Regions from separate parts of the Pseudoalteromonas sp. Ld20 genome, predicted to be linked through region 2. Evidence: predicted binding sites of a transcription regulator. Region 2 holds the regulator's gene; each other region holds the start of a gene.
The links. The regulator sigma-54, encoded in region 2, starts transcription at its own class of promoters, with help from an activator protein. The targets are predictions, from matches to a motif close to GTTGGCACGNNNNTNGNNT.
Positions count from the first base shown of each region.

Region 1: ACJJVX_RS09195 (LPP20 family lipoprotein) is a predicted target of sigma-54. The motif match lies at 6,421-6,439, and genes of this name have one in related genera.
Region 3: ACJJVX_RS14405 (EF-hand domain-containing protein) is a predicted target of sigma-54. The motif match lies at 3,486-3,504, and genes of this name have one in related genera.
Region 4: ACJJVX_RS06575 (PspA/IM30 family protein) is a predicted target of sigma-54. The motif match lies at 6,305-6,323, and genes of this name have one in related genera.

Region 1 covers NZ_JBISHB010000033.1:130,574-138,792, forward strand. Annotated here, with positions in the region: gene ACJJVX_RS09160 (dihydrolipoyl dehydrogenase) at 1-598, opposite strand, end outside; gene ACJJVX_RS09165 (glutathione peroxidase) at 680-1,408, opposite strand; gene ACJJVX_RS09170 (LysR substrate-binding domain-containing protein) at 1,522-2,424, shown strand; gene ACJJVX_RS09175 (hypothetical protein) at 2,809-3,555, shown strand; gene ACJJVX_RS09180 (hypothetical protein) at 3,542-4,300, shown strand; gene ACJJVX_RS09185 (hypothetical protein) at 4,287-5,045, shown strand; gene ACJJVX_RS09190 (flagellar assembly protein FlgT) at 5,128-6,321, opposite strand; gene ACJJVX_RS09195 (LPP20 family lipoprotein) at 6,480-6,938, shown strand; gene flgN (flagellar export chaperone FlgN) at 7,088-7,519, opposite strand; gene flgM (flagellar biosynthesis anti-sigma factor FlgM) at 7,512-7,829, opposite strand; gene flgA (flagellar basal body P-ring formation chaperone FlgA) at 7,908-8,219, opposite strand, start outside.
Region 2 covers NZ_JBISHB010000043.1:372,419-380,637, forward strand. Annotated here, with positions in the region: gene kdsC (3-deoxy-manno-octulosonate-8-phosphatase KdsC) at 1-70, shown strand, start outside; gene lptC (LPS export ABC transporter periplasmic protein LptC) at 67-621, shown strand; gene lptA (lipopolysaccharide transport periplasmic protein LptA) at 611-1,144, shown strand; gene lptB (LPS export ABC transporter ATP-binding protein) at 1,141-1,866, shown strand; gene ACJJVX_RS18830 (RNA polymerase factor sigma-54) at 1,933-3,429, shown strand; gene hpf (ribosome hibernation promoting factor) at 3,459-3,746, shown strand; gene ACJJVX_RS18840 (PTS sugar transporter subunit IIA) at 3,751-4,203, shown strand; gene rapZ (RNase adapter RapZ) at 4,224-5,066, shown strand; gene ACJJVX_RS18850 (HPr family phosphocarrier protein) at 5,081-5,353, shown strand; gene mgtE (magnesium transporter) at 5,475-6,833, shown strand; gene ACJJVX_RS18860 (YqaE/Pmp3 family membrane protein) at 7,400-7,558, opposite strand; gene ACJJVX_RS18865 (BON domain-containing protein) at 7,620-8,177, opposite strand.
Region 3 covers NZ_JBISHB010000038.1:155,600-163,818, forward strand. Annotated here, with positions in the region: gene ACJJVX_RS14385 (VolA/Pla-1 family phospholipase) at 1-165, opposite strand, end outside; gene ACJJVX_RS14390 (YciK family oxidoreductase) at 419-1,162, shown strand; gene rluB (23S rRNA pseudouridine(2605) synthase RluB) at 1,328-2,197, opposite strand; gene scpB (SMC-Scp complex subunit ScpB) at 2,194-2,784, opposite strand; gene ACJJVX_RS14405 (EF-hand domain-containing protein) at 2,928-3,446, opposite strand; gene ACJJVX_RS14410 (hypothetical protein) at 3,614-4,045, opposite strand; gene xthA (exodeoxyribonuclease III) at 4,295-5,101, shown strand; gene ACJJVX_RS14420 (energy-coupling factor ABC transporter permease) at 5,137-5,784, shown strand; gene rlmA (23S rRNA (guanine(745)-N(1))-methyltransferase) at 5,781-6,593, shown strand; gene yfbV (terminus macrodomain insulation protein YfbV) at 6,574-7,020, opposite strand; gene ACJJVX_RS14435 (acetate kinase) at 7,400-8,219, shown strand, end outside.
Region 4 covers NZ_JBISHB010000030.1:174,075-182,293, forward strand. Annotated here, with positions in the region: gene ACJJVX_RS06530 (class I SAM-dependent methyltransferase) at 1-56, opposite strand, end outside; gene ACJJVX_RS06535 (MarR family winged helix-turn-helix transcriptional regulator) at 335-739, shown strand; gene ACJJVX_RS06540 (GNAT family N-acetyltransferase) at 1,049-1,504, opposite strand; gene ACJJVX_RS06545 (hypothetical protein) at 1,501-1,830, opposite strand; gene ACJJVX_RS06550 (glutathione S-transferase N-terminal domain-containing protein) at 1,970-2,638, opposite strand; gene ACJJVX_RS06555 (glutathione binding-like protein) at 2,641-3,357, opposite strand; gene ACJJVX_RS06560 (LysE family translocator) at 3,374-4,000, opposite strand; gene ACJJVX_RS06565 (LysR family transcriptional regulator) at 4,095-4,973, shown strand; gene dusA (tRNA dihydrouridine(20/20a) synthase DusA) at 5,149-6,111, shown strand; gene ACJJVX_RS06575 (PspA/IM30 family protein) at 6,364-7,038, shown strand; gene ACJJVX_RS06580 (PspC domain-containing protein) at 7,049-7,255, shown strand; gene ACJJVX_RS06585 (hypothetical protein) at 7,265-7,588, shown strand; gene ACJJVX_RS06590 (copper chaperone PCu(A)C) at 7,677-8,195, shown strand; gene ACJJVX_RS06595 (DUF2333 family protein) at 8,204-8,219, shown strand, end outside.

The DNA of each region.
Region 1 (8,219 bases), on a different contig from region 2:
ATAGTTTAACGTTAACGCCTAAACGGTGCAAAGCTTGCCCTATTTCAAGGCCAATAACGCCGGGGCCAAATACGGCAACTGATTCCGGTAGATCCTGCCAATCGAACACGTCGTCGTTAATAATGAGTCTGTCGCCAAAGTTATTAAATACGCCTGGGTATGCAGGTCGCGAACCGGTGGCAATAACAAAACGTTTGGCTGTAATAATTGTGTGGTCGTCAATTTGCACACGATTTGTATCTAAAAACTTAGCATAACCACGAATTTTATCATCAGCGGGTATTTCATCTACGGCTTCTACTACAAATCCTGCAAAACGGTCACGTTCGCTGCGCACTCGTGCCATAACTTCTTTACCGTTAATCGTAGGCTTTGAGCTATGCACACCAAACGCAGGTGCCGCTTCAATAGCGTGTGCGGCTTCTGCTGCGGCAATTAATAACTTACTCGGCATACAACCAACACGCGCACAGGTTGTACCGTATGGGCCTGCTTCAATCATTAATACGTTAGCTGTGTGTTGTTTTGCGTTGCGGTATGCGCTTAAGCCTGCGGTGCCAGCACCAATTACAACAACGTCGGTTTGCAGTTCTTTCATAGTGGTATCCTGTTTGCGAATATTTGGCAAAAAAAAGGGGCTGTTAGCCCCTAATATTAATTATGCGAGGGGTGTTAAATATTAAGCAAAATATTTTTCTAAATCGTCAGAGCCACCAATGTGCTTTCCGCCGATAAATACTTGTGGCACAGTTTCACGGCCAGAGATTGCTTTAAGGCTCGTTAGTGATGCGCCTGCACCCATAATGATCTCTTCATACACAAGACCTTTCTCAGTCAATAATGCTTTCGCTTTTTTACAAAATGGGCAGCCAGGTTTAGTAAATAAGCTTACTGCTTGAGGCTTAACTTGCTCTGGGTTGATGTACTCAAGCATTGTGTCTGCGTCTGATACTTCAAACGGGTCACCTGGTAAATCTGGTTCGATAAACATTTTGTCAATCACGCCATCTTTAACCAGCATTGAATAGCGCCAGCTACGTTTGCCAAAACCTATCTCGCTTTTATCAACTAACATGCCCATGCCGTCAGTGAATTCGCCGTTACCGTCAGGTAATACAGTGATGTTTTGTGCTTCTTGGTCAGCGGACCATGCGTTCATTACAAAGGTGTCGTTTACTGATAAACATACAATTTCATCTACGCCATTTTGTTTAAGCACACCCGCTAACTCGTTATAGCGTGGTAAGTGTGTAGATGAACACGTTGGTGTAAATGCACCCGGTAGTGAAAACACAACAACTGTTTTACCTTTAAAAATTTCATCAGTAGTCACTGATTTCCACTCGTCGTTTTGACGCGTTGCGAATGTAACTTGTGGGATTGTTTGACCTTCAATATTCTTTAACATGTTTTTTGTTCCTCTTGATTTGTTGATAGCCATTATGCGTGTAAATTAACAATAGTTCCAATCGTTTGTTTGTATTATAGTGATAGGTAATACCGATTAGTAGTGAGTTTGCAATGAATTTAAAAGACTTAGAATATGTAAAAGCAGTTGCGCACTTTAAGCATTTTCGTAAAGCAGCCGATGCCTGTTATGTCAGTCAACCCACCCTGAGTGGTCAAATAAAAAAATTAGAACACGAGCTAGGAGTCACACTATTTGACCGCTCTACCAAGCACGTTACTTTAACCACGCAGGGTGAACGTTTGTTAACGCAGATCAAAGTGATCTTAGAGCAAACCCAAATATTAAAAGAGCTAGCGGCCACCTCATCGGCGCCACTACAAGGTAAAGTAAGAATAGGCATTATTCCAACAATTGCACCGTATTTATTACCTACTTTACTCACATCGATGAAAGAAGCGTTTGCGCAGAGTCAATTTGCCTTTGTTGAAATGCAAACCGCCACATTATTAAATGCGCTTGATAACGGCGAACTCGACATCGCTATACTAGCAGATGTGCCTGAACTTAAACTTTATCATACGGTTAATTTATACAAAGAAGATTTTTTAGTGGCAATGTCTGAGCAAAATACATTAGCACAGCGCGATAAAATTGCCTTAGACGAACTACGCTCATGTAGCTTATTAATGCTTAGCGATGGGCACTGCTTTAAAGATCAAGCGCAGCAGTTTTGTTTTGCCGCAGGGGTCGATGTCTCAAATGAATATTTAGGGAACAGCCTTGAGACATTACTTGCGCTAGTAGCTATGGATGATGGTGTAACGTTTGTGCCAAAGCTGGCATGCGTTGAGCGCGCTGGCATTAGTTATTTACCGATATTTCCGCCTCAACAACGTAGCATTGTGCTTGCGAGTCGTAAACATTACCCCCATTTGGCTGGGGTAGATAAATTAGCTCTATGGCTCAGTGAACACCCAAGCCTTGGTCAACAATTGGTTAAGGCTCTACGTTAATACCCATTTTATTCAAACGTGATTATTCTAGTTTTTTGTTATGGTTTTTTATTTTTAGCCTAATTATTAAATACCTTTTTTGTTTGTTTATATAGGTTTTTTGAAACGGCTGGGTGATATTAATGTAAAGTTGTTTTTAAAGGCAGAGTTAAGCTCTGCTTTTTATTTTCATCATATGGAAGTGATTATAATAAAGCGAATATTCATATTTTCTCACCGTTAATCTCACTCCTTCCTCTTTTGAAAAAAACGTCACTTTTGGTAGTCACAGCAGCTTCAAGAGTAAATGCTATAGATTCTTTAATTGCACAATTGTCGCGCAGTCAGGTAAAAAGGTTGAGTCTAATTAGCGCTAAATAATTATTAAAATAGAAGGTTAATAGTGTGAAAAATTTAGTAATGACCATGAGTAGTGTAGTGCTGGCGTGTTTTTTGACATCGGGCTGTGATTTTTTATTTGATAAAGCGCATGGTTATCGCGGGCCTATTGTTGTGACGATTGAAACAGAAGATGGCTCAGTGCCAGAATTCCCTTTTTTGATAAAGTCGGCCTATTCAGAGTCGTGTGGCCACAGTAGTTGTGGTATTGAATTTGGTTATAAATATTTTAAAGCTGCCTATGCTAATGAGCCAGTCACCTTCCCACGCGAGCGTTTGGATTTATTACAGCCCAATGCCTATGCAACAATTCTTTTTAAGGTTACCCATCCTAATTATCACTACAATGTATTTACGCGAGGCTTTGCGCCCACCGATGCCGATGACCCCATCCATAGTACATTTACCGTTAAGCCGTTTGCTGAACAAATGAAAAAAGTAGCTGGCTGGGCCGAGCAGGGCAAAGTGATGATGCAGAACGCGGCACCAGATAGTAATGAGCATTTCAATGGAAAAATGCAGCTTTGGCAAGAGCGCTTTAATTTAGGAAAGACGATTAAAAGGCACATTACGGTGATCAAAACTTTTTACTTACCTCATTTTTCACCAAGTATGCAACAACGGGTGATTGAAAAGTATCAACCGATTTTTAGAGCCTGGTATTACGGTGTACCTGAAACGGATTGTTGGAGTATGGTTAAATGTAGAAAGCAAATTTTAAAACCAAGGAAGGCTGAGTATGAAGGACTATAAGCGTAAAACCGCACTGCAATTTTACTGTGTGCTACTGGCGTGTTTTTTGACATCAGGCTGTGATTTTTTATTTGATAAAGCGCATGGTTATCGTGGGCCTATTGTTGTGACGATTGAAACAGAAGATGGCTCAGTGCCAGAATTCCCTTTTTTGATAGAGTCTGTGTACACAGAGTCATGTGGTCATAGTAGTTGTGGCATAGACTCCGGTTATAGATACTTTAAAACTGCCTATGCTAACGAGCCAGTTACCTTCCCACGGGAGCGTGTGGATTTATTACAACCCAATGCCTATGCAACAATTCTTTTTAAGGTTACTCATCCTAATTATCACTACAATGTATTTACGCGAGGCTTTGGGCCCACCGATGCTGATGACCCGATTCATATCACGTTTACCGTTAAGCCGTTTGCTGAACAAATGAATAAAGTAGCTGGCTGGGCGACTGGCCCTAAACAAGACATGCAAAACTTTACACCTGATAGCAGGGAATATAAAAAAGCAGACATTAGGTATCGCCAAGCGCGCTTTAATTTAGGACAGACGATTAAAAGGCACATTACGGTGATCAAAACTTTTTACTTACCCCATTTTTCAAAACGTATGCAACAACGTGTGATTGAAAAGTATCAACCGATTTTTAGAGCCTGGTATTACGGTGTACCCGAAACAGATTGTTGGAACAAAATGACTTGCCAAGAACATATTTTAAAGCCAAGGGAAGCTGAGTATGAAGGATTATAAGCGTAAAACTGCACTGCAATTTTACTGTATGCTACTGGCGTGTTTTTTGACATCAGGCTGTGATTTTTTATTTGATAAAGTGCATGGTTATCGCGGGCCTATTGTTGTGACGATTGAAACAGAAGATGGCTCAGTGCCAGAATTTCCTTTTTTGATAAAGTCGGCCTATTCAGAGTCGTGTGGCCACAGTAGTTGTGGTATTGAATTTGGTTATAAATATTTTAAAGCTGCCTATGCTAATGAGCCAGTCACCTTCCCACGCGAGCGTTTGGATTTATTACAGCCCAATGCCTATGCATCGATTGAGTTTACGGTTACCCATCCTAATTATCACCAAGGCGGATTTCCGCGAGGCTTTGGGCCCACCGATGCTGATGACCCCATACATATCACGTTTACCGTTAAGCCGTTTGCTGAACAAATGAATAAAGTAGCTGGGTGGGCGACTGGCCCTAAACAAGACATGCAAAACTTTACACCTGAGAGCAGAGAATATAAAAAAGCAGACATTCGGTATCGCCAAGCGCGCTTTAATTTAGGAAATACGATCACAAGGCACATTACGGTGATAAAAACTTTTTACTTACCTCATTTTTCAAAACGTATGCAACAACGGGTTATTGAAAAGTATCAACCTATTTTTAGAGCCTGGTATTACGGCGTACCTGAAACGGATTGTTGGGATATGGTTGACTGTAGAAAGCAAATTTTAAAACCAAGGAAGGCTGAATATGAAGGACTATAAGCGTAAAACTGCACTTTTTTTTGGGGCGGTAATGGTATTTAATTGTGCTGCGCACGATACCAATACCAACCTCGATAATTGACTAAGGCTCTACGTTAATTAACTGTACTACATCATTAATTTGAATGTTGGGTAAAGGTTGCTGATTCACACTGACCGCAACTGCGCTTTGCTGGTATACCTGATTTACTTGTACTGTGTTTAATGTCGTGATCAGGTGTGGCATTTTATTACCCGCAGCGTCTGTTAAATAGTTATGGTGGGCAATACTTAATAACTGGCCTTTTTCTAGGCCGTGCGCTTTCCCTAAATTAATAATTAATTTATCGTTTTCAATATGTAAAATCTTACCTTGTGTTTCAAGGCACGCCATTGCTGCTTGTAAGTCGTAACTCGCTGTTTGGTTTATTTCTTCGATGCTTTTACCATAATCAGAGCCCCAAAATTTTTCGCTAAATACATCAATAATCTCGGTTTTTTCAAAAGGCCAAATAGCTTGGCTACGATAGCTTTTTTGCCATAATCGCTCATAGGTGGTGCCATCAAATAGTGCAAAGTCGACCTTGTATGAACGTTGGTATGTTTCATCTTGCCAAAAGGCATAGTCGCTATTAAGTTTGTCGCTATTTGAAATGTCGACCATTTGGCTTAATAACACGTATTGCGAATTGCTGCGCGTAGCAATTTCTTCTAATAGGGCGTTACTGTAATCGTATTGCTGATTAAAAAACTCACCAACGCGAATAGGAAAATTAAAGTAGGCGGTGGGCTTAGCGTTCATGGCCGACTTATTTAAAGTCTTATAGAGAGATTCGCTGGTGGCTTTGTCAATGTCAAAAATTTGACCCATCATTGCTTGTTCACGATTGACTAATTGGGTTTGAGTGATCGCAACAAATTTATTAAATTGGCTTGCCGGGCAGTGCTCTTGTTGTGGGAAAATATCTAAACGCAACGTAATCGCGAGCTGGTCAGATCTTCGGTCTTCGCTGATCATCTCTATTTTTTGAATTTCACCGTGGCTTTTTATTTTTAACTGATCTTGCATTAGCACGCCGTCAACTAAGGTTTGCATTGACGTAACGCGTGCACCAGAGAACACTAATGCCTGCGTGATCGCATCTTTTATAGCCGCTGACTTAGCGCCGCTAATATCGTTATTTTTAATACTGGCGTGGCCGGTTGATTCGTACCATTGCGCAAATGCATTTACAGAGAAAAAGCTAATGCTTAGCCAGCTAGTGATGATCACTATAATTGATAACACGCGTTTCATTTTCCTAACCCCATACCTACATTTGCTATTATGAATAACAGAGCAAGGACTGTACCAGTTGTTTAATTATAGGCTTTTAAAACAGAATTACACACTAACCTTGGCATTAATTGTGCATTAATCTGACGATTATGACTCTTTAAAAGCGTGAAAATGCCATGCGTACTGTAATTTTGTTTTGTACTTTAGCAAGCCTGAGCTTAGCTGGCTGTAGTAGTATTTTTGATAAACATGTGGAATATAAGTATGTAGAGCCAGATAACTACCCAATATTAAAAGCAATAGGGTATGCCCCCATAAGCGCTCAACAGGGGGAAAACCAGTCACAACGTTCACTCATGGCAATTAAAGCATCTAAGCTTGAAGCTTACCGTGAGCTTGCTGAGCAAGTGTATGGGCAAAAAATTACCGCTGGTACAACAGTGCAAGGCAGTATTGCGCAAAATGATCGGCTACAAAGTCAAGTTCAAGGGGTGATTAAAGGCGCGCAGGTCGTTAAAACATATGCTGTTGGCGACACCTACGCTACAGAGTTGCATCTTGATATGAAGCGGGTACATGATTTATATATTGGTGAAATTAAGCCAAGAGAAGTTAAAAAAGTAACGTATTACTAAGAGTTTGTTATGCAATGCCCGAGGCGCTATATTTTTATTGATATGTGCTAAGTATGACTTTTTTAAACGAAATGACAGGCCACTTTCATTAAAATTTGGATGCAGTAGGGAAGGCTTAATATAATCTTAAGTGTTGGTTACGAAGAAGCTTATGCTTTTAGATTTCTAACTAATTCATTATTACCATGAACAGCACTGCCGCCTTGGTCATAAGTCATAGATGTTGGCGCGCCAATTAATATATCTTTCAATTGTCTAACTGTTAAATTTGCTTGATGAGCAGCATGAGCATTAACGTCGTTTTTTTTCTTACAAAACTCTAGTTGCTTTCGGACATTATGAATAAGTTCAGGGAGTTCAGCTGATTGCTCATCATTAGTCGTCATTAAGGTTTTTAGTTCTTTATCGAGCGTTTGAATTTTACTTAAAAAACTAAGCTTCTGTTGGGCAAGATCTTTTAATCCTTCACCACGGCGAGATGCAATGGCTGTTAATTCATCATCTAAAATACTGGCCAATGAGGTTAAGCAATTTAACTGCATTGTGAGCTTAGAGCATATTAAAGAATTATGATCAGCCATACACATCAAACTCAAATGAAGCTATGCTTTTTGCTAACTTTTCAGTATCAACTTGATATTTACCTTCGCTGATTGCTTTTTTCAGCTCTTCAACTTTTTTACTATCAAAGCCAGATGACTGCTGTGTTTTTTCTTGCAGTGATTTAAGCTGCTGAGCTTGAGGTGTTAAGCTAACAGAGTCAGTTGCAGCTTTAGGAGCCGCCGTTTGCACTGCTGTTTGTGAACTATTATTTTGTAAATCAACTTTTTGCTGTTTAGCATTGGCCAACACATTAGCCTGTTGTTGACCTTTATTTACTTGGCTTACCATGATTTTAACCTATACATTACCCAACTGATGCCTAGTTATCGGCATATATGTTAGTTACTTTAGCATAAATATGGAAATTTAAATATTTACCTGCACAGACTCTACACCGTCAACACGGGCATTTAAAATTTTCCCTGATTTTTTATTCTTAACTTTTATCTGCTCTCCTAAAGTACCATCTTCAAGGGCTAAACCTGAAGCTTTAATTTTTAACCCTCGGATCACAGCAAAAATAGTGACGTTGTCGCCTTTGCAAACCATACATATTTGGTTCATAGAAATAGGAAAACCACTGCGTATATTTCGTTTACTACGACTGCCAATCAGTAACTGTGTGTCTTGGAGATGCTGAACTCTAACAAAATGTTTAGGCTTCATAATTAAACTTAA
Region 2 (8,219 bases):
ACGCGAGCTTACCGACCTATTAATGCTAGTTAATGGAAAACCATTGACCAGTGAAGGGACTAGCTCATGAATAGTGCGCGTTTAATATTAAGCGTATTATTTATAGGTTTTATGGCGTGGTTGTGGCTCCCGTACTTTAGCCAAACAACGACCACGGTAAAAAATCAAGAAGATGTGATAGCAAAACCTGATTATACCGCGGTCGAATTAAAGCAAACCGCATTTGATGAGCAAGGTAAAATTAGCCACAAAGTAACCGCAGCAAAAATGGAACTTTATCAGCAGTTAGGATTTACTTACTTTGAAAAGCCTATTTTTACTTTATATAATCAACAGCAAACGTGGCAAATCAATGCGCAAGAAGCCACATTATATGAAAATAACCAGTTGATTTTAGAAGGCAATGTTGTTGCTAAAAATCTCACAAACAACGCAATGATTAAGCATATTAATGCCGATAATATCTTGGTTGATATTGAACAACAAACCATGAGTTCAGAACAGCCTGTTGAATTAATCGGACCAAATTTAAAGACCACCGGACGCGGCCTTAGAGCCGACTTAAAAGCCGAAGTGGTAGAACTTATTAACCATACGCGAACCATATATTATGACCAATAAATTTGCTCACTTACTTGTAATACCTAGCTTGTTCATTGCCCTTTCAAGCTTTGCTGAAGGTACTCTTCCACTTGCAGACCAAGTATCGATAAGCGCTGATAAACAGCTTGCACAGCTGAAAAAAAATGTCGGTATTTTTGAAAAAAACGTAGAGATAATCCATGGTAATCGTCGTATCACAGCTGATCACCTAGAAGTGCACAAACGTGAAGATTTAGGTGATAATAAGCAGCTGCTTGTTGCCACTGGAAGCCCTGCATACTTTGAAGAAAAACAAACAGATGGCACAATTATGAGCGCCAGCGCCAATGAGGTTCGTTACGATGTTGATAAACGCTATTTAACTTTAATCGGTAACGCCCAAGTCACTCAAGCAGGTCAAAAGATTAATGCCAAAAGTATTACATACGACATGGACCAACAATTAATTAGCGCTGAAAAAGATGAAAATTCAGACGAACGAGTGCATACAATATTAGTCCCAGTAAACACTAAAAAAGATAACGAAAAAGGTCAGCCATGAGCACATTAAAAGCTGAGTTTTTAGCAAAAAGTTATAAAGGCCGCCAAGTCGTAAAAAATGTAGGCTTAGAAGTCAGCGCTGGTAGCATTGTTGGCTTACTTGGCCCTAATGGCGCAGGCAAAACCACCACTTTTTACATGATTGTAGGATTAGTGCCAAGCGACAAAGGTAAAATAAGCATAGATGATAACGACATCACCTTATTACCAATGCACAGCCGTGCACGTTTAGGGATTGGCTATTTACCGCAAGAATCTTCGATATTTCGCAAACTGACCGTTTACCAAAACCTGATGGCGATACTCGAAACCCGTAAAGAGCTAAATAAACAAGCTCGTGAAGAAGCGCTTGATGGCTTACTTGATGAATTTAGCATTCAGCACATCCGCGATAGTCAAGGTATGGCATTATCTGGTGGTGAACGCCGTCGCGTTGAAATTGCTCGCGCTTTAGCCGCAAACCCTAAATTTATTCTGTTAGATGAGCCTTTTGCTGGCGTTGATCCTATTTCGGTGTTAGATATAAAGAAGATTATTGAACATCTTAAAAACCGTGGGATAGGCGTACTTATTACCGACCACAATGTACGAGAAACCCTTGATGTTTGTGAAAAAGCCTACATAGTTTCTCATGGGGAGTTAATTGCATCAGGCACTCCTGAGCATGTACTTGCCGACCAAACAGTCCGCGACGTTTATTTGGGTGAGCAATTTAGGCTATAAAGCCACGCCCGGCTAAGGTTCTGCTAGACTTAATTATGACAACAATAAAAGGATTGTTAGAGATACATGAGGCAATCACTCCAGCTGCGCATGGGCCAGCAACTTACAATGACACCACAGCTACAACAAGCTATTCGTTTGTTACAGTTGAGCACATTAGATCTTCAACAAGAGATCCAAGAAGCACTAGATAGCAATCCATTACTTGAGGTCGATGAAAATGACTTTGGTGATGAATCAGGTGGTAAGAACGAACAAAAACAAGATACTGATGATCAAACTGTCAGTGCCTCAGCTGATGACACGCCAAGTGAATACGAACAAGAAAGCAGTGAAGCGCTAGCAAAAGATACCGTAAGCGACGAAATGGCGATGGATGTTACATGGGATGAATACATGAGCGCCGCACCAAGCTCTTCATCAGGGCCAATGCCTGAAGATGAATCTATTTATCAAGGCGCTTCATCTGAAACCCTCCACGATCACCTTATGTGGCAACTACAGCTGACTCATTTTAGTCCGACTGACGAAGCTATCGCGATAGCCATTGTCGAAGCGGTTGATGACTCAGGTATTCTTACACTAAGCTGTGAAGACATTGCTGAAAGCCTAAACAAAGGTAATAACGAAGAAGAAATTGAACTTGATGAAGTTCAAGCGGTATTAAAGCGTATTCAGTTATTTGATCCGGTCGGTATTGCTGCACGCAGCCTACCTGAATGTTTATGTATTCAGCTAAATCAATTTGATCCTGCAACGCCTTGGATTGCCGAAACAAAAATGATTTTAACTGATCATATCGATTTATTAGCTAGTCGCGACTATCGTACTTTGATGAAAAAGACTAAGCTAAAGGAAGATGAACTAAAAGAAGTAATGACACTCATCCACAGCCTTAATCCAAAGCCTGCGGATACCATAGTTCGAGAAGAGTCAGAGTACGTTATTCCCGACGTGTCAGTGAAAAAAATTAAAGGCCGCTGGGTGGTAGAGCTCAACCCAGATAGCATGCCAAAAATTAGAGTTAACAGCCAATATGCGGCGATGTCGCGCTCAGTAAAATCGAGCACTGACAGCCAATTTATTCGCTCTCATTTACAAGAAGCTAAATGGTTTATAAAAAGCCTAGAAAGTCGTAATGACACATTACTCAAAGTAACTAACTGCATTGTTAAACAGCAGCAAGGTTTTTTTGAGCATGGCCCCGAGGCTATGCGACCTATGGTATTAAACGATGTTGCTGAAATGGTTGAAATGCATGAATCAACAATCTCCCGGGTAACAACCCAGAAGTACATGCATACACCACGTGGTATTTTTGAGTTAAAGTATTTTTTCTCAAGCCATGTCAGTACCGAAAATGGCGGAGAATGCTCATCGACAGCAATTCGTGCACTCATAAAAAAATTGATTGCAGCAGAAAACTCAGCTAAACCATTGAGTGATAGTAAAATTGCAGATATATTGGCAGAGCAAGGTATCAAAGTAGCTAGACGAACAATAGCAAAGTACCGTGAATCGCTAGCTATTCCACCGTCAAATCAACGTAAAAGCTTGATTTAAGGCGTAAAACCACAAGAAGGAAAATGCTTATGCAACTAAATTTAACTGGTCGTCACGTAGAAATTACTGATTCATTAAGAGACTATGTAAACAATAAGTTTGCGAAGCTTGAGAGGCATTTTGATCACATCAACAATGTCCATGTTATTCTTGACGTAGAAAAGCTCAACCAAAAAGCAGAAGCAACATTACATGTCAGTGGCGCAGAGCTATTTGCCTCAACGCAGCACCAGGACATGTATGCCGCGATTGACGGGCTCATCGATAAACTCGACCGTCAAGTTATCAAACACAAAGAGAAGCACGCTCGACACTAACACTATGAAACTAAGTTCACTTACTTGTCAGGACTGCAGTAAAGCTGCGGTCCTTTTTAATAGCAAAAAACGTATCCTCGAATTTATCAGCCAATTGGCTCATGAACGGCTTCCTCACTTATCACAACAAGACATATTGAGTGCTCTATTAAATAGAGAAAAATTAGGTAGTACAGGTATTGGCCGTGGTATCGCGATCCCGCATGGTCGCATGAGTGGCGCACAAGAACCACTCGCTTTAATTTTAGTAAGCGAACAACCAATCAATTTTGATGCCATTGATAATCGCCCCGTCGATATTTTTGTTGCACTCATCGTACCTGACGGTGACAGTGAACTTCATTTAAAGACGTTGGCTACAATTGCTGATAAACTCAACGACAAAGAGTTTTGTAAACAAATACGTAGCGCAAAAACAGACCAAGATCTATATCAAGTAATTGTTGAACAGTCGTAGTTAAAAGAAGGAGAGTTTACATGGAATTAATTATCATCAGTGGGCGCTCAGGGTCAGGTAAATCTGTCGCTTTGCGTGTATTAGAAGACCTTGGCTATTATTGTGTTGATAATATCCCTGTAAACTTATTACCGTCGTTAGTGCGTAGTGTATCTGATAACTACGATAAGATTGCCGTCAGTATTGATGTGCGTAACTTACCCAAAGAACAGCAAGAGTTTAATGATATTCTTGAGTATCTTCCGGGGTTTGCAAACCCAACTCTATTTTATCTAGACAGTGACGACCAAACGCTCATTAAGCGCTTTTCTGAAACACGCCGTTTACACCCACTTTCTTTAGATTCACTGCCACTTGATTTAGCCATTAAACAAGAAAAAGTGCTATTAGATGTACTCATTACCCGCGCCGACTTTATTCTTGATACAACCGATTTAAGTGTCCACCAGCTGGCTGAATCAATTCGCGAAAAAATCTTAGGCAAAAAAGATAAAAAACTGATCATTACATTTGAGTCATTTGGTTTTAAGCATGGCATTCCTAAGGGAGCTGATTATGTATTTGATGCGCGCTTTTTACCAAACCCACACTGGGAACCTGAATTAAAGCCACTAACAGGGCTTGATCAACCGGTAAAAGATTATTTAGCGAGTCACAGCATAGTGCAAAAATTCACATGGCAAATTCAAACTTTTATGCAAACATGGTTACCACACCTTGAACGCAATAATCGTAGCTACTTAACAATTGCAATCGGCTGTACCGGTGGACAACATCGTTCAGTGTATTTAGCACAAACCATTGGCGAAAGCTTTGCAATGAGCCATAGTAATGTGAAGATTCGCCATCGCGAACAAGAATAAACGAAGAGAAACCAATGCGTTTAGAAGATACATTTTTAATAGAAAATAAGCTTGGTTTACACGCCCGTGCAGCCAGTGTATTAGCGCAACTAGCCGTGCAGTTCGATGCCAGTATTACGCTTCATCAAGATAACAAAGAAGCCGCTGGAGATAGCGTATTAGGCTTAATGTTACTTGAAAGTAGCCAAGGAAAAGAAGTAAAAGTAGTGTGCGAAGGCCCCGATGCAGAACCCGCACTAGCGGCAATAGGACAACTTATTGCACAGAAATTTAACGAGCAAGAATAGCTCGTAGTATCGCTTTACAAATTGCGATAAACTGAATAAGCATGTTGGTTATAACAATCAGCCTGCTTAATTATCGAAGTCTACCCTACCCTAAAAGTGTATTAATTATTTAAGGACGCCAATGCCTGAAGCTTTTGAACAAGATTACCCACTACAACAACTAAAACAAGTGACAAAGTCACTTAACAGTGGTCAGTTTGTTCAAGTTAGGCGTATGTTGGCAAAAACAGCTCCATGTGACACCGCATTACTGCTTGAGTCATCCCCCCATAAAACTCGTACCCAACTATGGCAACTAGTTGACCCTGATGTTCAAGGTGACGTACTCGAAGAACTCTCAGAAGATGTTCGTTTAGGTATTATCGCCCAAATGGAACCGGAGCATATTGCTGCGGCCACTGAAGACATGGGGCATGATGATTTAGGTGAAGTGCTAAGAAGCCTGCCTGACACAGTTTATCAAGACGTTGTTAGCGCAATGGATAGCCAAGACAGAGAACGCGCAACGCAAGCTCTTTCATATCAAGAGCGCTCTGCTGGTGCGCTGATGAATACAGATACCGTGACCATTCGTCCAGATGTCACTATCGACGTGGTACTTCGTTATTTACGCTTAAGAGGTGAACTACCAGAGGGCACCGATGACCTTTATGTCGTTGATAAAAACAACTGCTTTATAGGTGCCATGTCACTAACCACATTATTGACTAATTCGCCGGATAAGATCATTCGTGATTTTATGGATGAAGATTGTGAGTCCATTCCTATTTCAATGGATGAAACGGAAGTAGCCCAACTATTTGAGCGCCATAACTGGATATCAGCACCTGTTGTTGATGATAACGACCATCTACTTGGTCGTATTACAATCGATGATATCGTTGACGTTATCCGAGAAGACGCCGAGCATAGCCTGTTAAGCTTGGCGGGTCTTGATGATGAAGAAGACACCTTTGCTCCCGTATTAAAAAGCTCTAAAAAACGCTCTATTTGGCTGGGAGTTAACTTATTAACAGCACTTATGGCGGCTATTGTTGCCAGCTTTTTTGAAAACACCTTAGCAATCCTACCTATCCTTGCTGTATTGAATGGCATAGTGCCTTCAATGGGTGGCGTTGCGGGTAGCCAAACATTAACACTTGTAATACGTGGTATTGCCGTTGGTCATATAAACCAAACTAACCAACGTTTCTTACTTATGAAAGAACTCGCTATTGGCGCGATTAACGGTATTGTTTGGTCAATTCTGATAGCAGGTGTAGTCGCAATTTGGCAGTGGGACTTTAAACTTGGTGGCGTACTCGCATTTGCAATGTTTATGAACCTAGTTGCTGCGGGCATCGCTGGTGCAAGTATCCCACTGATCTTGAAAAGAATGAAAATAGATCCCGCCCTTGCTGGTAGCGTAGTACTGACAACCGTTACAGACATTGTCGGCATATTCGCATTCTTAGGAACCGCAACCTGGCTGCTCGTCTAAAAGCATACCTACGCAAATTTAAACACCTGAGTTAATCATACTTGCATTGCTGGTAACAGTAGGCGGGAGTTTACCTCGCGCGGATTTTCTTAAAATTTGGGACGTAAGTTAATACTGAAGAATTCTGGTGGGTCATAAGTGCATGCTCTCTATTAATAAATAGCATGCACTTATAATTTGAATGTAACCATCCTAGCTAAAATCCTTTTTGATCCTTGTGCAAACACATACCTGAAATAGGCAGTTCCAAAAATGTCCGTATAAATATAAATCTCCTTTTAACTCCTGAGCCAATCCTTGTAGTTTTTATTATCCTTAACTAATCAACTTGATTATTTGTTCATTCCTTGGGTCATATCAATAACTCGCTTCCACTGTTGCGCTGTCCATAACGCTTTTGGGAGACGTGTTTTTTCTTCCTGATTGTGTTGCGCTACCTTTTCCATAAAGATCTCCTGCTACGCTTTATATACCCAAACAACCTCAAGATACAGAAACTCATATTTTGAAATGGTTTGAATATGCTACCGTCCTTGCTGTTCATTCCTTGTCGCTAACTAATAAATTTAACGTTTCGCAATAATGTATATTGCATGTATTAGGCCTGGAAAATAACCTAATAGCGTTAATAAAATATTAATCCAAAATTGTGCACCTAGACCAACTTGTAAAAACACACCTAAAGGCGGAATTAAAACCGATAATAAAATACGTATTAAATCCATTGTTTACACTCCTTGTTATAAGAGTAGAAAGCCCAGCCTAGCTGGGCGTTTCTAACTAAAATCACTCTGCGATAATAGTTAAATTATCAACTACATCACGTACATCTTCAGCATTTTTAGCAATTTTAACCGCTAGTTGCTTTTCAGCATCAGAGTCTACTGTACCATTGAGTGTCACAACACCTTTGTCAGTATCTACATCAATATCTGTACCGCCAACTTCTGAGTTGAATAAATAACGTGTAGTAATAACAGTACTAATTTTTGCGTCAGTTAAGTCACTTTCAACGCTATCGTTATCGTTGTGCTTGATTTCAGCATTTTTTACAACGGTAAGCTCATTATTTACGCCCAGTACACCATCAAGACTTAGTACTAGTTCTTCAGCTAACTCTTTATCAAGCTCGCTTTCAACTTTACCTGTCAGTACAACCTTGCCATTTTTTACATCTGTGTTAATGTCAAAATTGTTTAGGTTAGTGTTCATTAAAAGAACTGTTTCCGCCTTTCCATCAATCCAAGCATCTTTACTTTCATTTTCCCAGCTACTTGCTTGAGCACTCATAGCAGTTGTACCAAGAACTAAAGCGGCAATAATAGATTTGTTAAATGTTTTCATAATCTTTTTCCTTTTGATTTAAGACAATTAGAGTAATGCGAA
Region 3 (8,219 bases), on a different contig from region 2:
TAATAAGTCATTGGGGACTGAAATCACCCCATTGGCAGGGTCAAATTTCACTGTAGCAGCGGGGATCACTGCTGGAGTCTCTTTTTTAACGTCTTCTAATGTTTCACCGCCGCCGCAACCAGCTAAAGCAGCTGTAATTGCAAGTGAGAGTAGCATTTTTTTCATGTTGTTTGCTCCGCACAAAATCTTATTTTTATAGTGTGTTCAAATAAATAAGTGTAGTTAATGTTTTACTAAATTCTTAAACGTGATAGATAAATATTAGTTAAAATAATGTAATTAGGTTATTAACAAGACATTAGACCAGTTAAAGTTAACGTAAAGTTTCAAATTTCGCCACCTTATTTTACAATAAATTCGATAACTTGGTGTTTTGCTATGTTAAAATCATTGAAATAAATTCTTTTGGACCTTTCTTATGCAAACTTACAAAGCGGCTGAAAATGCCCTGCAAGACAAAGTGATCTTAATTACTGGTGCCGGCGATGGCATCGGCCGAGTTGCTGCACTTACTTATGCAAAGCATGGCGCAACAGTGATTCTTTTAGGTAAAACCACCAGCAAGCTTGAAGCCGTTTATGATGAAATCATCGCATTAAGTGGTCCAAAGCCTGCAATTGTACCGATGGATTTAAAAGGTGCAACAAAACAAAACTTTAGAGACTTAGGTGTCACGATAGAGCAGCAGTTTGGTAAACTTGATGGCTTACTTAATAATGCCGGTATTATTGGTTCATTAGGGCCACTTGAGCATTTTTGTTCATCAACGTTTGACAACATCATGAAAGTTAATGTCACGGCTCAAGCAATGATCACTAAATACATGTTCCCAGTACTGAGAAAATCACCAAGTGCATCGATTATCTTTACTTCATCTGGTGTTGGCCGCCAAGGCCGTGAATTTTGGGGTGCATACGCAATCTCTAAATTTGCTGTTGAAGGTATGATGCAAACGTGGGCGTGTGAAGTAGGTAAAACCAATATTCGTATTAACTGTATCAATCCAGGTGCTACTCATACTGCAATGCGTGCTAGTGTCTATCCGGGCGAAGACAGAGATAAACTGGCATGCCCTGAAGACTTAATGCCAACGTACTTATATTTAATGAGTGATGATTCAAAAGACGTGAATGGCCAATCATTAGACGCACAAGCTAAGTAATACCAATCAACTTAAATATTTAACTATTCTAGCGAGTTAAATAAAGCGCTAACTGCGTTATAAATGGTCAGTAACTTAATACGATTGGTATAACCTAAACTTCGGACAATAGTCCCGATCGAAAAAGCCGCTATTTAAGCGGCTTTTTTAATGCTAACAAAACAATTAGCGACGTTTTGTCTGCTTAACACGATTATTATGTTTTTTAACCGCTTTACGAATTTGGTTGATTTTGGCGCGCTTATCTTTACGCTTTTCTGGCATAACTGACAATTTAGTCTGCGTTTCACGGCCCAGTTTTACCGTTTTACGTAAGTAATTGACTGTTTCTAAATCTAATTCAGCCCAACCACCTTGTGGTAAGCGTTTATCGAGCTCTAGCTTGCCGTAACGAATACGAATAAGACGAGATACTTCGACATCTTGTGATTGCCATAAACGACGCACTTCACGGTTACGCCCTTCAGTTAACGTAACATTAAACCAACGGTTAATACCTTCACCGCCCAGCGGTTTTATATTAAGGAATTTAGCCATACCATCTTCAAGTTCAACACCTCTGGTTAGGTTTTTTACTGTTTCAGCTGTTACCTCACCAAATACACGTGCCGAATATTCACGCTCAACTTCATAACTTGGGTGCATTAGGCGATTCGCTAATTCACCGTCGTTGGTGAATAACATTAAACCCGCCGTGTTTATATCTAAGCGGCCCACAGCAATCCAACGTTCGCCATCAACACGTGGGAGACGATCAAATACTGTTCTGCGTCCTTCTGGATCTTTACGTGTACACAATTCGCCCTCAGGCTTGTTATACATAATAACACGGCAAATTCGTTCTGCTTTTTCTTCAATTTTAACAGTGTGGCCGTCAACACGGATCAAATCGGTTTCTTCTACGCGATCGCCTAACTTTGCCACTTTGCCATTTACACTCACGCGATTTGCATCAATGTATTTTTCCATTTCACGACGAGAGCCAACACCTGCTCTTGCCAATACTTTTTGTAACTTTTCACCTTGTATACTCATTCGGATAGTTCTCTCACAGAAGGATCACTCAATAGCTGGTCGATTTTGCTTTGTTGCTGCTTAGGCAACGGAGGTAAGCTATCTAAACCCGCTAACGAAAAATAATCTAAAAATTGTTTAGTTGTTGCATATAAAGCGGGCCGCCCCGGTACTTCTTTATGCCCAACGACTTTAATCCACTCACGCTCGAGCAGATTTTTAATAATTCCCGAGCCAACAGTCACACCTCGTACTTGCTCAATCTCGCCCCGAGTGATCGGTTGTCGATATGCAATAAGTGAAAGGGTTTCTAATAATGCTCGAGAGTATTTTGGTGCACGCTCTTGCCACAGGTTACTTAACCACGGACCTAGACTCGCACACGCTTGAAATCGAAAACCACTCCCAACTTCTACCAAACGAATTCCGCGTGTTTGATAATGCAGCTGTATTTGTTCTACAGCGTGAGTGATCCGTGCCATTGAAATATTTAAATCAATTAACACCGTGTCTTTTATATGCCGTTTAGTGAGGGGTTTTCCAGCAACAAATATCGCCGCTTCAATGATCTCAACAAGTTGCTCATCACTAATTCGCCGACCCGCCATACCTACCCTTTATCTAATAAGCTTATGTAACGCATTATTATGACAGATCTAACTGAAACTAGGAAAAACAATCGTTAAAAATACATAAAAAATGCCAATAACGAAGCTATTGGCATTGGTATGATTTAATAAGCGTAAATAAATTAACTATTTTTGATCATTTCAAGTGCTTCATCTTCAGCAACATCGCTACCATAAGTTTGAATATAACCTATAAACTCTTGCTGACTTATACGTTTGTCTTGGTTTGTATCCATATAACCGAAGTGTTTTGCTATGTCATCATCGTTTGCTTCACTGATAGAGATAAAACCATTACGGTCATTATCTAAAGAACTAAAATCGTTTTCAATCGGATCAAATTTGGCAATGTCGGCTTTAAAAGCAGAGTCAGCAACCTCTGTATCGCTGGCAACTTTACCGGTATTGAGTTGCATATAACTATTAAATTCTTTACGGCTGATCTGCTCGTCCATATTTGTATCAATGTTTGAGAAATGTTCCCAAATATTGTCATCATCAGCCTCTACTTTTGAGATGTAGCCATCATCGTCATTATCTAAACTACCAAAATTACTGTCGATTTTTGGCATTGAAGATGTCGAACATGCTGATAAGCTCAGAGCAGCTAAAATAGTAGATGCTAAAGTTAACTTTTTCATAAGAAATTTCCTTGTAATTGATTAATTTCAATCAAATACAAACAAGTTAAATGCCAACTTTAAAAACCTTAAAAATCAATAAATTAATGAAACGCAGGTCATTCACCAACCTGCCTCACTGCAACCATTTCATACAAGCATGTAAAAATTGCATGCATTGCAAATACTTAAATTGCGGCGTTTTGATAACGCTTCACAAAATCTGTTACTACTTCACCATTACATTTTAGTGAATTTAAGTTACCAATTTTTTCTTTAACGGGTGCAAGTCCTTGCTTTAAAGCTGTAATGCATAACTGAGTTTCTTGCTGTGTATTTTTAGCAAACACCTCGATCACTCTCGCTTGTTGAGCATTATCATTGATTTTTTTTGCAATGTTACGAATATCGTCACCATTGCACAAAATGCTTTTTGAAAAACGAGATAGGTTTACACCATGTTGCGCTGCCACTTTTCTGGCTGCAGAAAAACCTTCATTAGCACTAATAGAGCATAACTTAGACTCAATTTTATGATCCGCTGAAACATACTGCGCCGCGCTGACTGAATGTGAGAAAGAAACAGTTGCTACGAACAATGCTAAAAGTTGTTTTTTCATGATGTACCTTTAAAATGAATAAATAATGAACGGGTGGTTTGCGCGCATTATATATACACAAACATACAAATCAACTGGATTATATATTTAATTTTTTATTTAATATGGTATTAACAACGCTTAATGCTTGGTCATCATTTGTTCAACAAAACAGCAGTTCATTTTTATTAATAACCGCATGTGCCATCCGCTATTTGATGATAGAATTTAGCCCTCATCTAAAAAAAGATAATTATTTAGGGCCATCTTATGAAAGTTATTTCATTTAACATTAACGGGCTGCGCGCTCGCCTACACCAATTACAAGCAATTATTGATAAACATCAACCTGACATTATTGGTTTGCAGGAAATTAAAGTTCATGATGAAGCCTTTCCGTTAGAAGACGTGCAAAAAATGGGTTACCACGTTTATTTTCATGGTCAAAAAGCCCATTACGGGGTTGCTATGTTGTGTAAAGCAGAGCCTAAATCTGTATTTAAAGGGTTTGCAACTGACACTGATGAATCGCAAAAACGGATGATTAGCGTCACCGTTAGCCAAGAAAATGGCCGTGACTTAACCGTTATGAATGGCTACTTTCCACAAGGCGACAACATTGCACATGAAACTAAATTTCCGTACAAACGCCAATTTTATCAAGACTTAATGACCCACCTTGATACAAACCACAACAGTGATGAAGACGTCATTGTTATGGGTGATATCAATATTTCTCCAACCGAGTTAGATATTGGAATTGGCGAGCCAAATCGTAAACGTTGGCTAAAAACAGGCAAATGTTCCTTCCAGCCAGAAGAGCGTCAATGGCTTGCAACGTTACTTGATTGGGGCTTCAAAGACACGTTCCGTGAACTTCATCCTGACACTGTTGAGCAATATTCATGGTTTGATTACCGTTCAAAAGGGTTTGATGATAACCGAGGATTGAGAATTGATGTTGTTTTAGCAACCTCGGATTTAGCTGCGCGCTGTATCGATGCTGGTATTGATTACGAATTACGAGGCATTGAAAAGCCCTCAGATCACGCACCTATTTGGTCAACGTTTAGCTAGCACATAACTAAATGACTGAACTAAAAATAATGCCAATAATAAGCCTCGAATTGCAATCTATTGCGTGGTTTATTGTTGGCTGCCTTTTTTTACTCAGCGTCAATAAAACGCAATATACCGCATTGATGACAACACCTGCGCGTCAAACTGGTTTATTTGCTTGTACAGTCGTAATGGCATTACTGTGGCGTATTAAAGCAGGCATATTACCGGGCCTTGAATTACATATACTCGGTGTCACTGCTATCACGCTTATCTTGGGCTGGCGCCAAGCTATACTGAGTGCTTCGCTTGCTACTTTGCTATTAGTGGCTTTTAAGCAAATCACTGTTACTCAATTACCCATACATTTATTACTCAGTGCCTATTTACCAATATTATTGAGCTATGCTTTTTTTATTCTATGTTATAGCCTTCTACCTCGGCATTTTTTCGTCTACGTATTTGTCTGTGCGTTTATCTGTGCAGCAATTATCGCGTGCTTAAAAATACTCTCTATTAGTCTTTTTTACTATTTCACGCTCAGCTATAACTGGTTTGAATTAACTGAAAACTACCTGTATTTATGTGCCATAATTTGGTTTCCTGAAGCGATGCTAAATGGCATGGCTATTACGTTACTGATCACCTATCGCCCCCAGTGGGTAAAAACTTTTTATGATAAGGATTATTTAGACTCATGAGTCTCAATTATCAATGCCCGCTGTGCCAACACGCCCTTGAGTTGAACGCAAACACGCTTAAATGCACTAACAACCACAGTTTTGATTTCGCCAAAGAAGGTTATGTAAACCTACTACCCGTTCAACAAAAAAACTCAAAGCAACCTGGCGATAACCTAGATATGGTGCAAGCAAGACGCGATTTTTTAAACACGCAGCATTATCAGTTTTTACAATCAACTATTGCAGACCACGTCCATACCCTTGTTCCAAAAACAGTCATAGATTTAGGCTGCGGAGAGGGTTTTTATACCCAAGCAATTGCTAACGCCTGTAATATTGAAGTGTATGGTGTAGATATTTCAAAATCAGCCATCAAATACGCGGCCAAACGTTATAAACACTGTAATTTTAGCGTTGCATCAATTAGCCAAGCGCCCTTCGCTGATGATTCGGCTGATGTGCTAGTCAGTATTTTTGCGCCTTTATTTGATACTGAATTAGCGCGTTTAGCAAAACCAGGAGCAGCACTTATTGTTGCAAGTCCAGGTCCTTGGCACTTAAAAGAATTAAAAAACAAGATTTACCGTGAAGTAAATGCACATACGCCAATTGACATACCTGAAGGGTTTGAACTCGTCGAGCAACGTTTACTAGATCAACAAATTGCTTTGCCGTTTAAAGATGTAAAAAATCTAATTACAATGACGCCTTTCGCATGGAAATTTAGACCAGAGCATTGGCTGGAGCTAGAACAACAAGGCGAGCAAATTGTCACCTTATCGTTTTATGTAAGCCAATTTAAGCGCCTTACAGATTCTCTTTCGTAAAGGCACGATCCATTTTTTCAAACATATCGTTGAGCAAACGCGCCAAATCAGCGTATTTTGGATTTTTGCTATTGACCTGGCCTTGGTAGCCATTTGCTACCATTTTCCCATGTAGTTCTTTATACCAATGCATCATCGCGGGTTCAAGTTGAGTTTGAGCCCGTTTTCCTAGCCATAGCAGGCCTTGAAAAGGTAAAGACAGAAAAAATAATGCCATTGCAATTGCTTGAGGCAAAAAATCACTGCCTAAATAATTCAACTGCATAAACAACGTAAGCATAGCGATAATTGGCATTACCGTAATCGCAAGATCGGTAGCTTTTATTACTTTAAATTCGATAAATAGCGGCGCCAGCTCTCTGCGAAGAGGCCATTTTTTTGCATATTCACGACCAGTTTGAACTTGTGACATCACACTCTTTTGCATCATGGCTCCTAGGTATCGCTGGTTTATCAAAAAATATTTACTGTTTGAGTGTACCACACTCGCGGTAACATTCCTGTGTAAAATCCATTCCACCTTTTTACCTTAAAACTTGTTTTTGATCATGCTTATCACTAACGTTAAAACAATAAATGAGGTAAAATATTCATGCATTAAGTCAATTAGACTTTATATTTACTTAGCATTAAAAATAGCCTTTAGCGAAAATAACTTACTTTTTAACCAGCTAAACAAACCGTTTTTAATGCAAGCCAGTATTTACTTAAGCATAGCAATATATCGGCCGATTACTACTTTGCTTTAATTTACATTCTTACTCTTAATGCTCACTTACTGATATTGTCAAAAATGGGATCTTGTTATGCCTTCTCAACCAGCTCTACCTCGCCATGTTCTTGTTCTTAACTGTGGCAGTTCAAGTTTAAAATTCGCAATTTTAGATGCTTTAACCTCTGAAGAAATTATTTCAGGTCTTGCCGAGCGTTTAGGATCTTCAACCCCCTTAATTAAGTACAAATATCAAGGTGTAAAAAAACAAATTGAACTTGAGGCAAACCAAGCTCACGGCGCTGCAATTGATACGCTGGTTGCGCTGATCAACGATCATCATTTAGCTGATCACTTAATTGCTGTGGGTCATCGTGTTGTTCATGGTGGGGAACATTTTACCCAATCAGTTTTAATTGATGATGATGTAATAAAGGGCATTACCCAAGCGGCAACACTTGCTCCTTTACATGGCCACGCAAATTTATTAGGTATTTCATCGGCTCAGGCATCATTTAAAGGCTTACCACAAATTGCCGTTTTTGATACTGCCTTTCACCAAACGATGGAAAAAACAGCTTATCTTTATGCCTTGCCCTACAAACTTTATACAGATTATGGCGTTAGGCGTTATGGCTTTCACGGTACAAGCCATTTTTATGTTGCTGAACAAACAGCTAAATTATTAAATCAATCGATTGAACATAGTAACTTTATTAGTGCACATTTAGGTAATGGTTGCTCGGTGTGCGCAATTAAAAACGGTAAAAGCGTCGATACGAGTATGGGACTTACCCCACTCGAAGGCTTAATGATGGGAACTCGCAGTGGTGATATTGACCCTGGCCTATTTAACTTTTTAACCACACAGCTTGATTACAGCGCACAGCAAATCGATGATTTACTCAATAAGC
Region 4 (8,219 bases), on a different contig from region 2:
TCGGTAAGTTTGTCATTCCATGCACTGGCAAGTAGGTCATCTTTATTATCATTCATATTTTCATTAATCATTGTTAGGTTGCCTAACTATTATGATTATTTAAGTTAGTTAGTCAAACTAATTTTTGTTTGTAATGTTATTTATGTGAAAAATGTAAGGAGTGACTCTTGCAAATATATGCTGTGAGGTTCGTCATATAATTAATAGTTAGTACTTATACAGAAGAAATGTTATTTTGTTAGGTAAGCTAACTAAATGAAATTGTTTAACTATGGATTTGGAAAACTCACTAATAAAGTTTCAACGAATGATCTCTAGAACGTGGGATGTTCAAGTGTTTGATAATAAAGAAAGCAGTTTGAGTTACAGTGAATTTGAGTACTTATTATGTGTTCATATTGCAGAGAATGCAGAAATTGATCCTGCAAGTGAGAAGCATGATGATAGTACTCATTTATCGGCACTGGCTGCTGAAATGCAGGTGCAAAAATCATCAGCAAGTTTAATGGTCAATAAGCTTGAAAAACGAGAGTTGATATATCGCGCCACTTGTCAATATGATGCAAGAGCACAGCATATACTATTAACAGAAAAGGGTCGGAAGTTGTTCTTGAGTATTCAAAGCTCTGTTTATAAGAATTTGGCAAAATCATTTAAAGGTCTTTTGGAAGATAAAGAGTATGATAATTTTGAGCGAACCCTAGCAAAGATTTGTGATTCACATCCTAACGAAAAATGATAGGAATCAGTCCAATCACTAACGGTAATTAATTTTTGTCTAGCCTCGTTAAATCCCGTATAATTAGCCAAAATTTCAGATGTTATTTCTAACGTCTGAATCAGGCTTTAATTCACTTATTTGTTGTTAATTATATGATTTATCACAAGTTATCCGTTGCACCCATGCTCGATGGATGCGATTGAATGGTTATTTTTATTTGAATTCAAGTATTTAGTGTTTTGTTCGTTTTAATAAGGGACAAAAAGGGATAATGTTAAGCCCGTGAATAATTAAGGTTTATCTACAGGCTACCTAGCGTGTTTTAATTTATACTTCTTTAAGCATAAATATTGTTTCTTCATTAAAACCTCTATTTATATAGATGTCTCTTGCATGTTGATTAGAGGAAAAAACGTTTAAACTAATATTTGTAATATTCAATTCGCGAGCAAATTCTTCAGAATATTTAAGTAGTTTAGTGCCAATACCAAGTCCTTCATGAGATTTAGGAACGGCCAAAATAGAAATATGCAATAAACTTTTATTGTTAAAAAAGTCTTGTCTTGTTTCTACAAATAAAATGCCGACTACTTTGCTTTCTAGCTCTGCGACATACAAATACTGGTTTGATTGACGTTTATTAAAGTAAGCCTCAATAACTTTCAAATCACCCTTTACAATTTCTTTATCAGTTCTCCAGTATGGAGTTTCAAAATCAGCAAGCCTCTCAACTATTTTCATAACTTGGGATTTATCTGCTTGACCTGCTTTTCTTATTTTCATGTGTCCATCCTTATTGCCTCACTATTACCATAAACGACTTCTTGATGTTCAACATACTTGGGTTTGTCAATAAGAAAATCATCGTCCTTAGGGTAATATTTTGCCAGATGATAATTTTCACCTGCAAAATTTTTAATCGACTCATAAGAGTCCCAAAAAGTCAGTGTTGTAAAATAAAGTTTATTGTCTTTTTCTTCTAGCGTTAAAAACGCACCTATATTACCTTTTGTACTCTTATAATCTGCAAAGCCAGTTTGCATTATATAATCTATATATTCATCACGCTTAGATGTGGGTATTGGTGCAGTCCATTTTCTAGTGATCATTGTTCATCTCCAATGCTGGTAGCTGTTGAAATATTTTAGTTTGTTCTGTTATCACATTTCCTGTATGTAATATTCATTTAGACTCAGTTAGCATTATTCCGCTAGTTCATCAATGCTATGTACTTTCAGATTAAGCTCCTCAACCCTGAATAACATAAATCTGACTAATCTTTAAAAACCAATTTTTGCAGTTGCTACTTAACTCATTAATCTCAAATGTATGGCTAGTTGTAAATAACCACTGTAAGCTGCCAAAAACAATGAAATCTGGGTATAGTGGGCTAGCTCCCCCGATAAATTCAGTTTTGGTTAAATATTTTTCGAGTACACTGAGTTTTGAGAGAAAACTCTCTTTAGCTGTATCGTAATTTTCTTGTTGAACATCTTCTAACTTCTTGCCGAAGAAACTTTCCCGCGTTTTTCTAAAGTAAGCTTTATCTTGATCTTGCAAATGGCTATGAATATCTGCAATTGCCATTTTGGCTATGTCTGAATGTAAAGAATTTGCCCATGCTTCAATAAAAGTTGATAAAACACGTCCTTCATGAGAACTAAATAATGAGGGCTTTTCAGGATAGTTAGCTTCTAAATACTCAATAACTTTAAAAGAATCATTAATTGCTATGTTCCCATCATAGATAACGGGTACTGTTTTGAATTGACCGTCAGATATTTTTTGAATGTCAGTAAATGCAGTTTCCACAGCCGAAAAGTCTAATTTTTTATGCAATAAAGCTAAACGTACTCGCCAACAATAAGGACTAAAAATGACGTTGTTTTTACCTGCTAATTCATATAATTTGATCATGTTTATTTCTCGCTATTTTGATGTGGTGTAGTCACCTTAACTTGGTTGAATAATAAACTTGAAGCCTTCTCATTTACAGTTGGTTTTGTGTTGATATTTTTAGCTACTTCTAATGCTTTAATCGTAGCAGGCCTTTTACTTACTGCTTTCAGCCAGCGTTCTAGATGCTTAAAGTTAGAAATATCTTGGTTCTGATATTCATGAATTCTTATCCAAGGAAAGCACGCTATGTCAGCAATAGAGTAGAAAGTACCTGCAAGGTATTCAGTAGATGCTAATTGTTTGTCCATAACACTATATAAACGGCTTGTCTCATTCTGGTATCGCTTTATTGCGTAAGGTACTTCTTCAGTAGCATAATGGCTAAAATGATGATTTTGCCCTGCCATTGGTCCAAGTCCAGCAACTTGCCAAGTTAACCACTGAATTACTTTGTATTTATCTTCAGTTGTATTTCCTATTAAGTGACCTGTTTTCTCAGCTAAATATTGTAAAATTGCACCGGACTCAAAAATATTTATACTTTTATCACAATCATTTGGCGAGTTATCAACGATTGCAGGGATCCTTTGGTTTGGACTGATACTTGAAAATTTTTCTGAAAATTGCTCTCCTTCACTAATATTTATCGGGTGAATGTTATATGCTAATTGCAGCTCTTCAAGCACCATTGTAGCTTTGTGACCATTAGGTGTAGTCCAGTAATATAAGTCGATCATAGTTACCTCTGTTTTCTTAAGTGAATAAATTAGATGTGTTTTCGATAGTTTGTTTTATTAACAAAACACCGAATGTAAAAAATAGGGCAGCTGATATTTTATTAAAGATATAAGTGAGCTTTTTAAGGTCAATTGATTTTGCTATACGTGTAAAAACGTATGTATATATGCTGTGCACAATAATCACATTGAATGAGAATATTAGTGATAAGAGAGCAGGTTTGTGAAAGCTAATTGTTTTAGTATCTAGGTATAAAGGAAATATAAAAATACAAAAGGCAAGCGCTTTAGGGTTCAATAAGCTGATCAGTATTCCATGCTTAAATGAATTAAGTTGTACGTCTTTTTTATGCTCTTTTGGTACGCTCGTTTGCAAACTGTTAAATGATAGATAGAAAAAATACAGTGAGCCAGTAACGCTAGTTACCAGAAGAGCAAAGTTTAATGTATTTGCTGCAAAAATAAGGATCAACGTTGCAAATGCAGCCACAAAAAAAATTCCAGTAGCGACCCCGAAAATACCCAAAAACGTTTTAGTTAACTTATAATTCAGCGTGTTGTGAATTGTAAATAATACCGCTGGACCTGGGCTTAAAACCGTTATCAAAGATAAAATAAAAAAGCTTATTAAGTATGTGTTCATTCTTACTCCTACTAGTTTACGTGGCTAGTCTATCTTGCTAGCATGGAATGATTAACAGTAATTAGGTGTTAACAGCTTTAACTGAGGGTTCATAGTGGATAGAATAAAAGCAATTAATATTTTTATCGCGGTATGTCGGGAAAAGAGTTTTTCTAAAGTTGCTAATGAATTTGAGTTATCACCAACGATGGTAAGTAAATACATTAATTTTTTAGAAAAAGAGGTGAATGTAAAGCTTTTGAGTAGGAGTACACGAGGTCAAAAACTAACAGAGGCAGGTGAGTTGTATTTGAGTAAAGCGGCAAAGTTATCTGCACAATATCAACAACTGATGCATGAGATGGAATATTTTTCAGGGGAGCCTCAAGGTCGCATAAAAATAAATGCTCCTGTGACGTATGGCACATACCAGCTAACTTATCTCATTAGTGATTTTATGGATAAGTATCCTGATATTCATATTGATTTAGAGCTTTCGGATTCATTGTCTGATGTACTGTTGGATGATTTTGATATGATCTTTAGGGTCGGTGAGTTAAAGGATGCATCTTATATCTCTAAAAAAGTCGATGAGCAACAACTCATATTTTGTGCTTCTCCTGCATATTTAAAAGATTTTGGTATACCAAATAACATTAATAATCTTGAAGCACATCTATTTTTGGGATTTAAACCTTGGCAAACACACTCTAGGTTGAAAAGAGAATTTCAAATAGAATCATTACGGATTGAAGATAGTAAATTTGTGAGTAATAGTGGTAATTGCTTAAGAGTTGCAGCCTGCCGAGGTAAAGGAATAATTCTTCAACCATCTTCACTGCTTAAAGAGAACCTAGATAATTCCACCTTGATTAGAATATTAATTGGAGAAGAACCTAACCCACGACCAGTTCATTTACTCTATCCAGCGAAAAAACAATTACCTCTCAAGATACGATTGTTTATTGATTTTGTTTCAAACTATCAGAGGTAACTGCATTTGCAGTATTTTAATTTGATCATTGCGAGATTAAAACAACTATCTGTCTAATCGTAGGTTATAAATTAATTTTATTTACCTTTTTAATTCTTGTATAATCCTCAAAAATTACCAGTTATTTCCCTTAGTGTTTACACTAATTTCTAATTTTATTTTTATAGGTAAACCTTTGATTTCTAAAAAGCTATCCGTTGCTCCTATGCTTGATTGGACTGATCGTCATTGCCGTACTTTTCATCGTAAAATGACAAAGCACACAGTGTTGTATACTGAAATGATAACTACTGGTGCTATTTTATTTGGCCGTGGTGATTATCTGCATTTCAATGAGCATGAAGGACCGGTTGCTTTACAGTTGGGCGGGTCAGATCCTAAAGCACTTGCTCAGTGTGCAAAATTAGCCGCAGAGCGTGGCTATGACGAGATTAATCTTAATGTGGGTTGTCCGTCAGATCGTGTTCAAAATGGTCGTTTTGGTGCATGTTTAATGGGTGAACCGCAACTTGTTGCTGATTGCGTAGCTGCAATGAAAGAGCAGGCTAATATCCCTGTTACAGTTAAAACCCGTATAGGTATTGATGAGCAAGATTCGTATGAATTCTTATGTGCTTTAATTGAGGCCAGTCATAATGTTGGTTGTGATGATTTTATTATTCACGCACGAAAAGCGTGGTTAAAAGGCTTAAGCCCTAAAGAAAACCGTGAAGTACCGCCACTTGATTACCCACGTGTTTATCAGCTAAAAAAAGACTACCCGCAATTACATTTAAGTTTAAATGGTGGTGTTAAAACGATTGCTGACAGTCAAGCACACCTTGCTCATGTTGATGGTATTATGATTGGCAGAGAAGCATATAGTAACCCATTTATACTCAGCGAAGTTGATGAAAAGATTTACGGTGACGGTAATTTCACTCAATCACGCCATGATGTAGTGCGTTCAATGTATGATTATATTGAATCTGAGATGCAGCAAGGGGCCAACTTTTGGCATATTGCGCGCCATATGTTGGGTATTTTTCAGGGCCAGCCTGGTGCCCGTGGCTTTCGACGTCATTTATCGGAAAATGGCCACGGAAAACAAGCTGATTTATCAGTGATGGATAAGGCGTTAAGTTTTGTGCCGCAGTAAATCACTAATTTAATACCGTAATTAGTAGATTATAAAAGCCACTTTTTAGTGGCTTTTTTTGATCCTAAATTATGGTTAAAAAGCAACTATTTTAGTTTTTTTAACCATTTTACATTCAGCTTAAAGTCATTTTAAACTGTTCTTTTTTTGTTTAAGTTTTTGATATAGTTTGGTTTTTATTTTATTTAAATAACATGGCACAAGTCTTGGAATCATTAAGTGGTAATCACCCATAATCAACAGGAGAAAGTCATGGGCTTAGTTAATCGTGTAAGTGATCTGATTCAATCAAATATAGTAGCTGCGCTAGATAAAGCAGAAGATCCGCAAAAGCTCTTAAACTTGCTTATTCAAGAAATGCAGCAAGCGCTTGGTGAGTGCCGAGCAACTGCTGCGGCAATTTTGTGTGAAGAAAAAGTATTGAGACGTCAGCAGACAGAAAAACAAAACAGTATTACACAATGGCAGGAAAAAGCGGAAATCGCGGTAAGTAAAGGCCGTGATGATTTGGCGGCTGCGGCTCTCAAAGAAAAGCAGCGAGTAGTGTCTGATTTAGCGGCAATTGAGCCTGAGTTAGTTAAACTGACTGACTCGCTAGAAAAATTGCAAGATGACGCTCAGCGTTTGCAAGAAAAGCTTGGCGCGGCTAAAGCAAAGCAAAGAAGCTTGCTGCAAGTACATAACGTGGTTAATGCCAGAGTGCGTGTAAATCATCAATTAAACAGTGAAAAAGTAGCGCATGCACTTTCACGCTTTGATGTTATTGAGCGTCGTGTTGATGCGATTGAAGCGCAGGTTGAGGCTTATGAAATCACTGATTCGGCTAATCAAAATACAACAGCCGATCAAATTGATGCTTTAGTTAAAAATGATGCACTAGAGCAAGAGCTTGCAGCGTTAAAAATTAAAGTTAAAAAGTCAGCTTAGGAGTGTTGTTATGAATACTTATAATAGTCAAAAACGTTGGTATAAAGACCCATTAAATAAAAAAATATCAGGAGTGTGTAGTGGGTTAGCACGACGATTAGATCTACCTGTGTGGGTTACTCGATTGGTTACTATCTTAATGCTTATTCAGTTTCCATTAGTCATAGGTGCAGGTTATTTAATTGCCCATTGTTGCTTAGAAAGTAAAGTATATTAGGAGAGTGCCATGAAGATTGTTGCAGTTTGTCTATTAATTTTGTTACTTATGACATCAAGTCCATTTGAGATTATGCAGTTTGATTCATGGCAATTACCGCTATGGTTCACCGATCTCAGCTGGATAGGTATTGAGCTCGTAGGCGCACTTTTAGCCGTGCTAGCAGTTATTGTATGTATCGCATTGGTTGGTGTGGGGCTGTTAGGTGCTGGTATTGCAGTCTCTTTAGGATTGCTCATTGCGTTATTATTTGGTTCATTAATGATTGCTTGGCCGTTACTACTCATTGCATTTTTATGTTGGCTTGTTTCTGATAATAAAAAGGTGGCCTAACAACCACCTAAATACTAATTTTACTGACTATTTTTTCACAATTATGCTAAATTTAGTCAATAAAATGATTATCGTAACAAGGATTGAAATGACTCTTAAGCCATTACTTACAGCACTCTCTAGTGCTCTTTTAGGGATTAGCCTATACACCTCACCTGTTATTGCACATGCAGAACACCATCACGATACTGACAGTCATATTGTTGTAAATAACGCACAAGTAAGGGTTTTTCTACCTGCGAGTAAATCGAGTGTCGGTTATTTGAACTTGGTTAATCAGGGCGATAACGCAGTAACACTCACCAAGGCGAGTATTGAAAATTTAGGCCGCGTAGAAGTTCATGAGCACCAACACGTTAATGGCATGATGAAAATGAATAAAGTAGATTCATTAAAAATTAAAGCCCATTCACAAATCGACTTTAAACCGGGCGGTTATCATTTAATGGTATTTGAACCAAAAGAGCCATTAAAAGTAGGGCAAGAACTTAAACTCACGCTATATTTTAGCGACGGTAACCGTGTTTTCACTCAGGCAAAAGTGGTTTCGTTAGAGAGCCAAGCAGAACAAGCTGAGCAGTCTAAACAACACCATATGCATCATTAGGAGGTTAAATGTCACAACACAAAG